DNA from 4 places in the Phyllobacterium sp. genome. Region 1 is predicted to be linked to each of the others. Evidence: predicted binding sites of a transcription regulator. Region 1 holds the regulator's gene; each other region holds the start of a gene.
What was found. Region 1 encodes LexA, which represses DNA repair genes until DNA is damaged. Its sites were predicted from a motif close to TGTTCNNNNTGTGTTCNG; they were not measured.

Region 1 (3,602 bases):
ATTACGGCTTCGCCCAGGCTACCTTGTCACGATCCGGCGATATCGAGCGCGGCGACCGCCTCGGTCTGGGGACCGAATACCGATTGACCGCCACGGTCGGCCTCGAGGGCGAGGTTTCCTACGGTGCGACTGGCCTCGGCGCGCTCGCCGCAATTACCTACGAGCCGACAGCCGAGGACAGCTATTATCTCGGTTACCGCCTTGACCCCGACCGCGCCTTCGACCTTGACCGCAGCTATGATCTCGAAGGAACTGACTATGGTGCCATCGTCATCGGTGCGAGGCGCAAGCTTGACGATTATTGGTCGACCTATGCAGAAAACAATTACGACCTGTTCGGCCGGCGCAATTCGCTCGCGCAGACCTATGGCGTCGTCTATAGTGGACGGTCGATGGCGGCCTTGAGATCGGAACCGTCGAGGACGACACGATCGACCCTGGCACCGACCTCGAACGGTCCGACTTCGACCGGAAGGCAATCTCGTTGTCAGTGGGCTACAAGGATGAGGATCGCATTGCCGCGCGCATCCGCAGCGAGGCCCGCTTCGAAGATTCCGACGATGATACGCGCGATCTCAACAGCTATCTTCTGGCAACGGGCGTCAGCTGGAAGACGAGCGACGATTGGCGGCTGCTTGCCAATATCGATTCCGTTCTCTCCGACGACGCAAGCGGCGACAGCTCGCTGCGCGATGGCGACTATGTCGAGGCCTCGTTGGGCTATGCCTACCGCCCTGTCACAAACGACCGGCTGAATGCGCTGTTCAAATATACCTGGCTCTACGATCTGCCCGGCTCAGACCAGGTCAGCGCTGTCACCGGTGACGAATATGGCCCGGCCCAGCGCAGCAATATTCTCTCCGCCGACTTCACCTATGATCTTTTTCCATGGATCTCCGTCGGCGCCAAATACGGCTTCCGCTATGGCGAGGTGCGCGAGCGTCTCGAGGACGATATCGAGGCCTTCGCCGATTGGCAGACATCGTCGGCCCATCTAGGCATCTTGCGCACCGACTTGCACATCGTAAAAAAATGGGATGCGCTCCTCGAAGGACGCGTGATGTACATGGCCGAAGCCGATACCACCGATCTCGGCGTGCTCACCGCCGTCTACCGCCATGTCGGCAAGAACTTCAAGGTCGGCGTCGGCTACAATTTTGGCAACTTCTCCGACGACCTGCGTGATCTCACCTTCAACGATCGTGGCGCCTTCCTCAACGTCGTCGGCAAATTCTAATTCCAGAACGACCTTTAAAGGCATCAGCTCCGCCCCCACACCTCGCGAAACTCGCCTATTATTAGTCGCCACCCCATACGTAAACGACATATTAATACTTGTGGAACACAACTGGAACAGATAGTGTTTGTTCTGGTTTTGTTTTTCCGATTCCGTTTCGAAGGATCGCCGATGCTCACGCGTAAACAACACGAACTTCTGCTCTTTATCCATGAGCGCTTGAAGGAAACCGGCATCCCACCATCCTTCGACGAAATGAAGGATGCATTGGACCTTGCGTCGAAGTCGGGGATACACCGGCTTATCACGGCGCTGGAAGAACGCGGTTTCATTCGCCGGCTTGCCAACCGGGCACGGGCGCTTGAAGTCTTGCGCCTGCCGGACTCGATTGCCCCCGGCCTCAACGCGCAGAAAAAGTTCTCGCCGAGCGTTATCCAAGGGAGCCTCGGCCGCAATGTCGCTCCTCCCCGGGCGCAGCCGCGCGCTTCGGATGATGATGGCGCTATGAAGATCGTCAGCATTCCGGTCATGGGCCGGATCGCTGCCGGTGTGCCAATTTCCGCTATCCAGAACCAGACGCACATGATCGGCCTTCCGCCCGACATGATCGGCAGCGGCGAACACTATGCGCTCGAGGTCAAGGGTGATTCCATGATCGAGGCTGGTATCTTCGACGGTGATACGGTCGTCATCAGGCGCAGCGATACCGCCAACCCCGGCGAGATCGTGGTTGCTCTGGTCGATGATGAAGAAGCAACGCTCAAGCGTTTCCGGCGCAAGGGTGCATCCATTGCTCTCGAGGCCGCAAATCCCGCCTACGAAACACGGATCTTCGGGCCGGACCGCGTGCGTGTCCAGGGGAAGCTCGTCGGATTGATCCGCCGCTACTGATCGAGCGCAGGACTCAATCTTCGGCCGCTTCAGGCGTAACATCGGCGCGTTGGCGTGGCTTCCGCTCAACAAGGTTGCGGGCGCCGCGAGAGTAGACGCGGTAAGCGTTCCATGGCCGATCCGGTGGTCCCACCGCATAGGTAACGAGGGCTGATTGAAGCCGGCCGCGCAATTGTTGTGCAGCAATTGCTAGTGCTCCCTGCCCCTGTGCGGCTTTGCTGCTCTCCACCAACCTGATCTCCACCGTGCCGTTGATGGCGAGATCGATCCTGGGCCGTGATCGCAAGGACTTGATTGCCTGTACAGTTGGCGGTCGGACCCGTGAATGCGAGAATGACGATATCGCCCTCAGCGCAGGCAGATGATTTCATTGCCGGGTCATCGGTATAGGCCACGATAAGGCCGCCAGGTTCACGTGCAACGCAAAGACCGTTTGTGCATTCGAACTGTGCCTGTTCAAGTGGCGATCCAGCTTTCATTGGCATGAGCAGACCGACCGAGCCGTACCCTTCTTGCCAGTTTTCAAGGATGAAGGTGCTTGCGCGAGAACGGTTGATCGCAAGGGCATTCGAAGGCGTGCGCATACCGACGAGTTTTCCCTCCTCCGCGATGACGAGGTCCGGCTGACGTCCAATCAGCATTGGCAAAGCCGCGGACACCATGACGGCGAGGCCAAGAATCCGCAGGCGGGTGGTCAACAGTATGAGCAATATCAGCCCAACACTCATCAGTATCAGGCTGGCCCGCGGCATCGGACCGAGATTGCCACTTGGTGAAGCGGAACTCACCATTTTGGCAATCTCAACGACCAATTCAATGCCGCGCTCCATAATGGCGAATGGCAGCCAATCAAGATCGAATGGCATGGCGAGAAGCCCCAATACGCCAAACGGCATGACGAAGATTGAGACGATAGGCAACGCCAGTGCATTGCCGACGAGGCCAAGCGGCGCCGTGTTGTTGAAATGGTAGGCGGCAAAAAGTGAACTTGCTGTACCCGCAACAACGGATGTCACGGCTATGGTACCGATATGGTTCACAGCCATGACCGGTAACAGCAGGAGATAGTTATCACTGGGCCTGGCGCTTCGCTTTTTCCGGCGCACCGACCACCAGCCATAAAAGGCAATGAGCGCCCCCGTTGCCGAATAGGACATTTGAAAACTCGGTCCCAGAATTTCGTGCGGCATGACCGCGATCGTGATGAGAGCGGCGATGGCAAGATTACGCATGGAGATGGCCGCGCGATCCACCATGACGGCAAGGAGCATGACTGCCAGCATGACAAAGCTGCGCTGCGCTGCAACGTCTGCTCCTGATAGCAATAGATAGAAGCCGGATCCGACAAGCGCGAACAGGGCTGCCAACTTCTTCATTGGATAGCGGGCCGAAAAACCTGGGAAAAGCGCCATTACGGCGCGCAGTGAGCCAACTATGATTCCGGCGACCAGCGCCATGTGAAATCCGGAAATCG
Region 2 (3,602 bases), on a different contig from region 1:
GCGCAACAACTCGGCTGGTATGCATATCTGCTCAATCAATTCGAGACCGCCTCGAGCTGGTTCTCAACCGCGCTGCAGTGGAAGCCTGACGACGAACCGTCATCCTATGGTCTCGTGCTGACGCGTCAGCAACTCGGCGATACCGCAGGCGTAGCAGCGATCCAGCGGCGCTGGGCGGGGCGTTCGGAGCGCATCGCGCGGCTCGGCGAGCTTCGGAAAACACGGCAGCCAGGGCTTGTTCCCTCACACGAACGATTTGGAGACAGCTTGGAGCCAATGCAACTGCGTCCCACCCTGACTACCCCCCTCGCGCTTCAGGATATGCAGGTGCCCGATCGCGCCGCGCCCCAACCGGCCAGTCCGAGAACGCTGGCAGACCGGGTGGCCGAGACCATTTCCCGCCAGAGAATGGAAACCACCGAGGCGCCTTTGATGCAAACCGAACAGATGCCGATACAAAGAGCGCCCGAAGCGCGTCCACGCAGGTCGGCGCCAGCGCCGAACAACGCTGGCACCCGTTCCACTCGCGGTTGTACCACGACGATAAACCCCCAGACGCTTTCGCCCGAGAATGCGCTTTCCCGCGGCTGGTGTCTGATGGATATCAACCGCCCGCTCGAAGCGGCGGCAGCTTTTGAACGAGGCCTGCTCAGCCGCACGGAAGCTGCCCGCAGCGACGCAGCCTACGGGCAGAGCCTTGCCTACCTTCGTGCCGGCCTTAGTGACAAGGCGGCGGTCGCTGCCTCGAAAGCACGGCAACAGCAAACGCGCCAGGTTGAGTTGGATATAGCGCTGCTTTCGTCGCGCGCGACAGAGGCGTTCAACGCCGGGCGTCCGAACGAAGCCCTTCTTGCGCTCGATCAGCGCGCACGCATAGCGCCGGAACGTACCGACCTCATGATTTTGCGCGGTTATGCCTACGTGAAATTGAACCGACTTGCTGATGCATTGCGCGTTTTCGAAGCCGTTGCCGCAACCGGCAACAAGGAAGGCTTGCGCGGGATTGCCACAGTCAACGCAATCAGAAAGCGGGAATACTGACGACAGTGGCTGGGTGGCCAGTCTCGCGAAATGCTGGCGCTATCTGGGCTCACATGCCGGCGCTGCGCAGCAGCATCAGGATCGATACCCACAGGACCAGCATGCTGGTTAGACCGATGACGTAGTAGTTTGGCGAGTGCTCCATAGGCGCCTTATACAACGTGCAGGTTGTCAAATTCCTAAATCAAACCGGTACAAGTTGAGCCAATCGCGAAATTCGATACCATCTATCCGATACCTGATTGCTGACCTGCCAAACAATTTCAGTGCCTTGTGCGGCAAGCTTTCCCTTGAAAAGATAAGGCACAAGTGCCTGGCTGGAGCGAGCGCTGGTGGACGCAGAAGGCCTCGGGGCAGTTTCGCCAAAATCTTATGCTGTTGGGGAATTTTTGGTCGGAGTGGCGGGATTCGAACCCACGACCCCTTGACCCCCAGTCAAGTGCGCTACCGGGCTGCGCTACACTCCGAGCCGCTGAAAGCCCTAGATTACTAAGGTTTTCAACGCAAGGGGCAAAACCGAAAAAATCAACAATGTTGCACAGGACCGAGGTTCGAAATCCCCCTGGTCTGTTGCGTAGGCATTTCCCGCAATAACACGCCGGACGCGAAAGTTCCTCATTTGTTCGCGGATGAAGCTGGGGTAATCTGGTGAACGACTCACTCTTGCCGCACGAACCCAGCCGAAAGGCTTTCCGCAAAGGGGTAATATGGGCGCTGCCTACCTGGAAAAACTAAACCCCGAGCAGCGGCTGGCTGTCGAATACGGGACCGACCTACTTCCATTGACGATTGGCGGGCCCCTCCTTGTCATAGCAGGCGCCGGATCGGGTAAGACCAATACGCTTGCGCATCGCGTCGCGCACCTGATCGTCAAGGGCGCCGACCCACGGCGTATTCTGCTGATGACCTTCTCGCGACGCGCTGCTGCCGAGATGGCGCGGCGCGTGGAGCGCATTTGCGCTCAGGTCTTGGGGGCGAATGCCGCGATCATGACCGATGCGTTGGCCTGGGCCGGCACGTTTCATGGAATCGGCGCCAGGCTGCTGCGCGATTATGCCGAACAGATCGGTCTCAATCCGGATTTCACGATACACGACCGCGAAGACAGCGCGGACCTGATGAACCTCATCCGCCACGAGCTCGGATTCTCAAAGACGGAAAGCCGCTTTCCAACCAAGGGAACCTGCCTTGCCATCTATTCGCGTGTCGTGAATTCTGAAATTCCGCTGGCCGAGGTGTTGCAGATGTTCTTTCCCTGGGTTGTCGGTTGGGAGAAACAACTGCGGGAACTTTTTGCCGCCTATGTCGAGGCAAAGCAGCTTCAAAACGTTCTCGACTACGACGACCTGCTTCTCTATTGGGCTCAAACCGTTGGCGACCCGATGCTCGCCGAAGATATGGGCTGCCGCTGGGATCACGTACTCGTCGACGAGTACCAGGACACCAACAGGCTGCAGGCCTCGATACTCCTGGCTTTAAGGCCGGCCGGAAGGGGTCTGACCGTCGTCGGCGACGACGCCCAATCGATCTATTCCTTTCGCGCCGCTACCGTGCGGAACATCCTCGATTTTCCTGGCGAGTTCACTCCGCCAGCCAATATCGTCACGCTCGATCGGAACTATCGGTCAACCCAGCCCATCCTCGCCGCGGCGAATGGTGTGATCGACCTGGCGAGGGAGCGTTTTACCAAAAACCTCTGGACCGAACGGGAGTCGGCCGAGCGGCCGCACATGGTGACCGTCAAGGACGAAGCCGATCAGGCGCGCTATATCGTCGAACAGGTTTTGGAAAATCGCGAGACCGGAACTTTGCTCAAACAGCAGGCCGTGCTTTTCAGGACCTCGCACCATAGCGGACCATTGGAGGTGGAACTGACGCGCCGCAACATTCCCTTTGTGAAATTTGGCGGCCTCAAGTTCCTTGATAGCGCGCATGTGAAAGACATGTTGGCACTGTTGCGCTTTGCCCAGAATCCACGGGACCGCGTGGCTGGCTTTCGCCTGATGCAACTCATCCCCGGCGTTGGTCCCTCATCAGCGCGTCGGGTACTCGACGAGATGGCCGAACAACCTGATCCGCTTGCAACACTCGCCGACCTTCCCGCGCCATCCCGGGCCGGAAATGATTGGAGCACATTCGTCGACGCCCTGAACGACCTAAAGCGCGGCGGCGCAGGTTGGCCCGCCGAGATCGAGCGGGCGCGCGCCTGGTACGAACCGCATCTTGACCGCATTCATGAGGACGCCGAGGTGCGCAAGGCAGATCTGTTGCAGTTGGAGCAGATCGCGGCTGGTTATGCGTCCCGCGAGCGCTTCCTCACTGAACTCACTCTCGATCCACCGGACGCTACCAGCGATCAATCCGGCGTGCCGCTGCTCGACGAGGACTACCTCATCCTTTCGACAATCCATTCCGCCAAGGGACAGGAGTGGAAGTCCGTCTTCGTCCTCAACGTTGTTGATGGCTGCATTCCGTCCGATCTCGGCGCCGGAACGACGGCCGAACTCGAGGAAGAGCGTCGATTGTTATACGTGGCGATGACGCGCGCCAAGGACAGCCTT
Region 3 (3,602 bases), on a different contig from region 1:
GAATGAGATCGGGCATTTCCTGATAGAAGAATGTGATGAGCAGCGATGCGATATGGGCACCGTCAACATCGGCGTCGGTCATGATGATGACGCGGTCGTAACGCAGATCCTCGTCGCGATATTTGGAGCGCGTACCACAGCCAAGCGCCAGGATCAGGTCGCCGATCTGCTGATTGGCCGTCATCTTCTCGCGGCCGGCGCTTACGACGTTGAGGATCTTGCCGCGCAGTGGCAAGACAGCCTGGGTCGCGCGATCGCGCGCCTGCTTGGCGGAGCCGCCGGCGGAATCGCCCTCGACGATGAATAGCTCGGCACCAATCGCGCCAGTCTGGCTGCAATCTGCGAGCTTGCCGGGGAGCCGCAGCTTTTTTACGGCCGACTTGCGGTTGACCTCTTTTTCCTGACGGCGCTTGACGCGCTCGTCGGCCCGATCGATTACCCAGTCGAGGAGTTTCGACGCCTCTTGCGGGGACGCTGCAAGCCAATGGTCGAATGGATCGCGAATGGCGTTCTCGACGATCCGCTGTGCTTCGACGGTGGCGAGCTTATCCTTAGTCTGGCCGACAAATTCCGGCTCACGAATGAAGACGGAAAGCATCGCAGCCGACGAGATCATCACGTCGTCGGTGGTGATGATCGAAGCCCGCTTGTTTCCTGCAAGCTCTGCATACGCCTTCAGACCGCGGGTGAGGGCGATGCGCAGCCCGGCCTCATGGGTGCCGCCTTCGCCCGTCGGAATGGTATTGCAATAGGAGTGAACGAAGCCATCGCCGCCATGCCAGGTCACAGCCCATTCCAGGGCACCGTGACCGCCAGACTTTTCAGTCTTTCCGGCAAACACTTCGCGCGTAACCTGAAATTCCTTGCCGAGGGAGGCGCTCAGATAGTCCTTGAGGCCGCCCGGGAAGTGGAAAACGGCTTTGTCGGGCGTCGGGTCCTTGGGATCGAGCAGAGACGGCGCGCAGCTCCAGCGGATTTCGACTCCACCAAACAAGTACGCCTTGGAGCGTGCCATCTTGTAGACGCGGGCCGGATCGAATTTTGCCCCTTGTCCGAAAATCTCGGCGTCCGGGTGGAAGGTCACCCGCGTACCGCGCCGGTTCTGGACGTCGCCAACCTCTTCAAGCCGGCCTAAAGGCTTGCCGCGCGAAAAGCGCTGGCGGTAGAGCTTGCGATTGCGCGCGACCTCGACCTCCAAATGGTCTGAAAGCGCGTTGACGACCGACACGCCAACGCCATGCAAGCCGCCAGATGTCTCGTAGACTTTCGAGTCGAACTTGCCGCCCGAATGTAGCGTCGTCATGATCACTTCGAGCGCCGACTTGTCCTTGAATTTCGGATGCGGATCGACAGGAATGCCCCGGCCATTATCGGTAACCGACAAATACCCTTGCTCGTCGAGTTCGATATCAATGAAATTCGCATGGCCAGCGACGGCCTCGTCCATCGCATTGTCGATGACTTCAGCGAAGAGATGATGCAGCGCGCGCTCGTCCGTGCCGCCAATATACATGCCAGGGCGACGCCGCACCGGCTCCAGCCCTTCGAGGACCTCGATGTCCGCCGCGCTATAGCTATTGTCGGCAGCCTGCCTTTGGGGCAATTTTGCCGCCGGAACGGATCTTTCGGACGATGCGGGTGCCGTCGATTCCGGCCGCGACTGTTGCACCGCAGCCTGCCGTTCGCGGGCTGTCTTCACCACTGCGGAAAAAAGATCGTTGTTATCATCCATGGTCTTGATCGGCCAATTCTATCGCGATTCGAATCACCCGCAATTCTTGCACGCCACGTGGCGAAATGCGATGGGAGTTCGCTTTCTGTTCCGGTGTTCACCCACAGGACTATGCCATGCGTGCAGGCGTATCAAGCGGCTTTCAGTCGCGTAATCGCGTTTTCCAGCTCCAGTATCCTTTTACCGAGCCTTTCGTGGTGCAGTTTGAGCGCTTCCACCTCGCCGCCGAGCAGCGCGATATTCCCGTGAGTGCCATCCTCGGCAGGTGACTGCCCGATCCCGTGCATCAGCCATGTTGGCGTCACCCCAAGGAAACCCGCAAGCATCACCAGCCTGTTGGCTCGAGGTTCAGAGCGGTCCGACTCCCAAGCAGCGATCGTCTGCGGTTTGACGCCAATCCGGGCCGCGACTTCGCCGATGCTCATTCCCTTGGCGTCACGCGCCCGTGAAAGGCGCCCACCAAGCGTATCAGTATCAGGGGTCTCGGTCATGATATTGGCATGAGAGATCATATGATTCTCCAATTTCTCCATGATTTTCGGGATTTTGTTCGCCCCTTTGCACCATTTACAGCCATGAATGTCAAATTCTACTCCATTGCATGGCAATTTTCCCAACTTTGGAGCGATTGATTTTTTCTGCAGAGCGGCTATGCCAACAGGTCCCGCCGCCTGCTTCATCCGGAAAGGTCTCAAGCCATGGAGAACACAACCTCACAACAGTTGAGGGGCGTTTCAGCGATGGCCGCCGCCATGTTTTTCCTGCCGATGATGGATGCGATCGCCAAATGGCTTTCGACGGTGGACAGTATCCCGCCGGCCACCGTAACCTTGTCGCGGTTCATCGTGCAAACCATCCTGACCTTGCTGATCATTGTCGCCCTGACCGGCACACAAGCGCTGAAGCCGGTCAAACTCTGGGGCAATCTCTTCCGCGGCTTTTTGATGGGCATCGGCAGTCTCTGTTTCTTCGCGGCGGTCAAGTACATGCCGCTCGCCGACGCGATGGCCGTGTTCTTCGTCGAGCCGTTGATGTTGACCCTTCTTTCGGCATTGATCCTCAAGGAACAGGTCGGCTGGCGCAGGCGCATCGCCGTTGCGGTCGGCTTCGTCGGAACCTTGATCGTGATCCAGCCGAGCTGGGAACTATTCGGCTGGGTGTCGCTGCTGCCGCTTGGCACCGCGACCCTCTTTGCTTTTTATCTGATCCTCAATCGCCAATACGGTGATGCCGACACTCCCCTCGTAATGCAGCTTTATGCGGGCGTTGGCGGCACTGTAACGGTGGTCGTCGCACTGCTGCTGGGCCAGGCCTTCAAGGTAGGCGACATGACGCTCGGCCACCCGACGGTTGGGCTCTCGTGGCTGCTATTGTTCGCGATTGGCGCAATTGCAACCGGCGGACACCTCCTTGTGGTGCATGCGTCGCGTCTTGCGCCGGCTTCGCTTCTCGCACCGTTTCAATACCTCGAAATAGTCATGGCAGTGATCATCGGCCTTGTCGTCTTCAACGAATTTCCATCGGCGTCAAAATGGCTTGGTATTGCCATCATCATCGGATCAGGCGCCTATGTCGTCTGGCGCGAAGGCAAGAAGCGCGACCCCGCCGTAACTGCCGCCCAAGAACCTGTTGAGCAAGTTCGCGATTGGCAATAGAAACAGGAACATGCCCCGGGGAGGACATTACGTGTTCAAGAAGATCCTGATTGCCAATCGTGGCGAAATCGCCTGCCGCGTCATCAAGACTGCACGCAAGATGGGTATTGCCACGGTCGCGGTCTATTCGGACGCTGATCGCGATGCGGTGCACGTGGAAATGGCTGACGAAGCCGTTCATATCGGACCTTCCACCGCTTCCGAAAGCTATCTCG
Region 4 (3,602 bases), on a different contig from region 1:
GTCGCCGATGAACGGATAATGGTAGAGGACGTTGCGTTCGAAATCTTCCGCGCCTTCCGGATCATCGTAGTAAGTGTAGTCGCCGATGAGAATGTTCGGATTCTTCACTGTATTCTTGATGAAGCACACCTGCGGAAATCCCTCCATCGGATGCTTGTTTGCGGGATTTGGTCCGTTCATGTGATCCTCCGATAGTTTTGATTTCGGCTAGCGTTTCTGAATCGCATGGCCAAAAATTGGCGCAGCGCTATGACCAGCCGGTCGTCATGGCAAGAATCGCCAGGTAGCGTCCGATTTTCGCTATGGCCACGAGGATGACAAAACTGGCGAAGGGTTCGCGCAGAACGCCGGCAATCACGGTAAGTGGATCGCCGATGATCGGCATCCAGCTCAACAGGAGGGTCCATCGGCCAAAACGGTGATACCAGGATGCTGCGCGATCGAGTTGGACGCTATTGGCAGGAAACCATTTCCGGTCGCGAAAACGATCGATGCCACGCCCGAGGCTCCAGTTGACGATCGATCCGAGAATATTTCCGACACTTGCGACAGTGATCAGAACCGCCGGCGGATAGGCATTGCTGAGAAGCAGCCCGGCAAGTGCTGCTTCTGATTGCATCGGGAGAATTGTCGCGGCTACGAACGCAACGGCAAACAGACCGGCATAGACGCCGAGATCGGCAATCATTGCCGGGCGAACGCCATAGCCCGGCAATGACCGCTCAGCTCAGGTTTGGGATGGCTCTGCGGGACACAATCGTCGACGCGTCGCATAAGACGTGCCCACCAGCGTTGTCAGAACGGGATCTCGTCATCGAGATCGCGCGAGAAATTCCCACCGGAACTGGAGGAACTGCTCGACGATGCGCTCGAACGGCCGAAGTCGGAACCGTAATCATTGTCGGAGACCTGCCCGCGCCCGGAATTGTTGTCGAAGGAGCGGCCGCCGCCCTCGCTGCGCGAATCCAGCATCTGGAGTTCGCCCCGGAACTTCTGCAGGACGACCTCGGTCGAATAGCGGTCATTGCCGGTCTGGTCTTGCCATTTGCGCGTCTGCAGAGCGCCTTCGAGATAGACCTTCATGCCCTTCTTCAAGTATTGCTCGGCGACCTTTGCAAGATTGTCGTTGAAGATCACGACGCTGTGCCACTCGGTCTTCTCCTTGCGCTCGCCGCTGTTCTTGTCGCGCCACGTTTCCGAGGTGGCGATACGAAGATTGACAACGGGATCGCCTGAGCCGAGCCGCCGCACTTCCGGGTCAGCGCCAAGATTACCTACCAGAATGACCTTGTTGACACTGCCTGCCATGATCTGAACTCCATAAACCCTGTCTAAAAATTTCGGCCATCATACAGAAGCCGCATGGGTGGCGGGCAACTGATTGCCGCTATCCACAATATACAGCCCGCTCACTTCCTCGCATCGGGCCCCATCCTTCACGCTCCTGCCAGATTTGTCAGGAGTGTTGGCGAACAACCAACACGCGGCGCGCCGCAGATATCCCGGGCATTCCAATATCATCACGAGGGGCACGGCATTTTACGGCCGCAAGGAATACCCTTGCCCTTTGTTCTTTTTTTGTTCTATCACTTGCCCAAGCAATGTCAACATGGCTATGGTGATTCCGACTGGGCTTGACCTCGCAAATTGCTGAAGACTTTCTAAATAGAAGAGAGTCTCTCGCCTGAGAGCAATCCCTCCTTCCAAACGGCGTGCCTCAAAGACAAGACTCATGAGCGATCAGAAGTACATATCCATTCGCGGTGCTCGCGAACATAACCTGAAGAACATTGATCTGGATTTGCCGCGCGACAAGCTGATTGTCATGACCGGGTTGTCCGGATCGGGCAAGTCGTCGCTCGCCTTCGACACGATCTATGCCGAAGGTCAGCGGCGCTACGTCGAGAGCCTTTCGGCCTATGCCCGCCAGTTTCTCGAGATGATGCAGAAGCCGGATGTCGACCAGATCGACGGTCTCTCACCGGCAATCTCGATCGAACAGAAGACGACCAGCCGCAATCCTCGATCGACGGTAGGCACTGTCACAGAGATTTATGACTATCTGCGCTTGTTGTTTGCCCGCGTCGGTGTTCCCTATTCGCCGGCGACCGGCCTACCGATCGAGAGCCAGACCGTCAGCCAGATGGTCGACCGCGTTCTCGCTCTCGAAGAAGGCACGCGCCTTTTCATCCTTGCCCCAATCGTGCGGGGCCGGAAGGGTGAATACCGCAAGGAACTCGCCGACCTCCAGAAGCGCGGCTTCCAGCGCGTCAAGGTCGATGGCGTCTTTTATGAGATCGCCGACGTTCCTGCGCTCGACAAGAAGTACAAGCACGATATCGACGTCGTCGTCGACCGTATCGTCGTGCGTTCGGATATGTCGGCACGCCTTGCCGACAGTCTCGAGACCTGCCTGAAGCTCGCAGACGGTATCGCCATCGCCGAATTTGCCGACAAGCCGCTACCGGCCGACGAAACGGCGAGCGAATCTGCCAACAAATCCAAGAACGAAACGCACGAGCGTCGCATGTTCTCGGAAAAATTTGCCTGCCCGGTTTCCGGATTTACCATTCCGGAGATCGAACCGCGGCTGTTCTCGTTCAACAATCCGTTCGGCGCCTGCCCAACCTGCGATGGCCTCGGCACGCAAAAGGCCATCGATGCGACCATGATCGTGCCGGACGAAAGCCTGACCCTGAAGAATGGAGCCATCGCTCCATGGGCGAAATCAAGCTCACCCTACTACAATCAAACGCTGGACGCGTTGGGTGCCGCGTATGGATTCAAGCTTGGCGACCGTTGGAGCGATCTCAGCGAAGAAGCCCAGAATGCCATCCTCTACGGCACGGGAAGCCGGGAAGTTCAGTTCGCTTACGATGACGGTTTGCGCTCCTACCGGACGACCAAGCCGTTCGAGGGCGTCATTCCGAACCTGGAACGTCGCTGGAAGGAGACGGACTCGGCCTGGTCACGTGAGGAAATCGAGCGCTTCATGTCCGGCACGCCTTGCCCGGCCTGCAACGGTTATCGACTGAAGCCCGAAGCGCTGGCGGTGAAGATCGGCGGCCTGCATATTGGTGAGGTCACGGAAAAATCCATCCGCCATGCGGACACATGGTTCCGTGAAGTTGACAAGACATTCAACGAGAAGCAGACGGAGATTGCCGCACGTATCTTGAAGGAAATCCGCGAACGTCTGCGCTTTCTGAACGATGTCGGCCTCGACTATCTAGCCCTGTCACGCAACTCCGGCACTTTGTCGGGCGGCGAAAGCCAGCGCATCCGGCTTGCCTCGCAAATCGGGTCTGGCTTGACCGGCGTCCTCTACGTCCTCGACGAGCCGTCTATCGGCCTTCACCAGCGCGACAATGAGCAATTGCTGAAGACCCTGCGTCACCTGCGCGATCTCGGCAACACGGTCATCGTGGTCGAGCACGACGAAGACGCGATCCTCACCGCGGATTATGTCGTCGACATCGGACCGGCGGCGGGTATCCATGGCGGCGAGATCATCGCGCAGGGAACGCCAGCCGATATCATGGCGAGCCCGAAATCATTGACCGGCAAGTATCTTTCCGGGGCGATCGAAGTGGCGGTGCCAT

Region 2: the regulator LexA is predicted to act here: its motif matches at 1,651-1,668, upstream of AAAB35_RS21730 (ATP-dependent helicase).
Region 3: the regulator LexA is predicted to act here: its motif matches at 1,808-1,825, upstream of parE (DNA topoisomerase IV subunit B).
Region 4: the regulator LexA is predicted to act here: its motif matches at 1,569-1,586, upstream of uvrA (excinuclease ABC subunit UvrA).

What each region holds. Positions count from the first base shown of each region.
Region 1 is NZ_JBBNAM010000417.1:14,477-18,078, reverse strand. It holds gene AAAB35_RS27285 (hypothetical protein) at 1-755, shown strand, start outside; gene AAAB35_RS27280 (hypothetical protein) at 716-1,237, shown strand; gene lexA (transcriptional repressor LexA) at 1,409-2,128, shown strand; gene AAAB35_RS27270 (ComEC/Rec2 family competence protein) at 2,194-3,602, opposite strand, start outside.
Region 2 is NZ_JBBNAM010000325.1:60,509-64,110, forward strand. It holds gene AAAB35_RS21720 (cellulose synthase) at 1-1,041, shown strand, start outside; tRNA gene AAAB35_RS21725 (tRNA-Pro) at 1,432-1,508, opposite strand; gene AAAB35_RS21730 (ATP-dependent helicase) at 1,749-3,602, shown strand, end outside.
Region 3 is NZ_JBBNAM010000223.1:3,024-6,625, reverse strand. It holds gene parE (DNA topoisomerase IV subunit B) at 1-1,732, opposite strand, end outside; gene AAAB35_RS15625 (helix-turn-helix transcriptional regulator) at 1,864-2,244, opposite strand; gene AAAB35_RS15620 (DMT family transporter) at 2,431-3,387, shown strand; partial or broken gene AAAB35_RS15615 (acetyl/propionyl/methylcrotonyl-CoA carboxylase subunit alpha) at 3,398-3,602, shown strand, end outside.
Region 4 is NZ_JBBNAM010000327.1:14,739-18,340, reverse strand. It holds gene AAAB35_RS21910 (CatB-related O-acetyltransferase) at 1-180, opposite strand, end outside; gene AAAB35_RS21905 (YqaA family protein) at 248-685, opposite strand; gene AAAB35_RS21900 (single-stranded DNA-binding protein) at 796-1,308, opposite strand; gene uvrA (excinuclease ABC subunit UvrA) at 1,733-3,602, shown strand, end outside.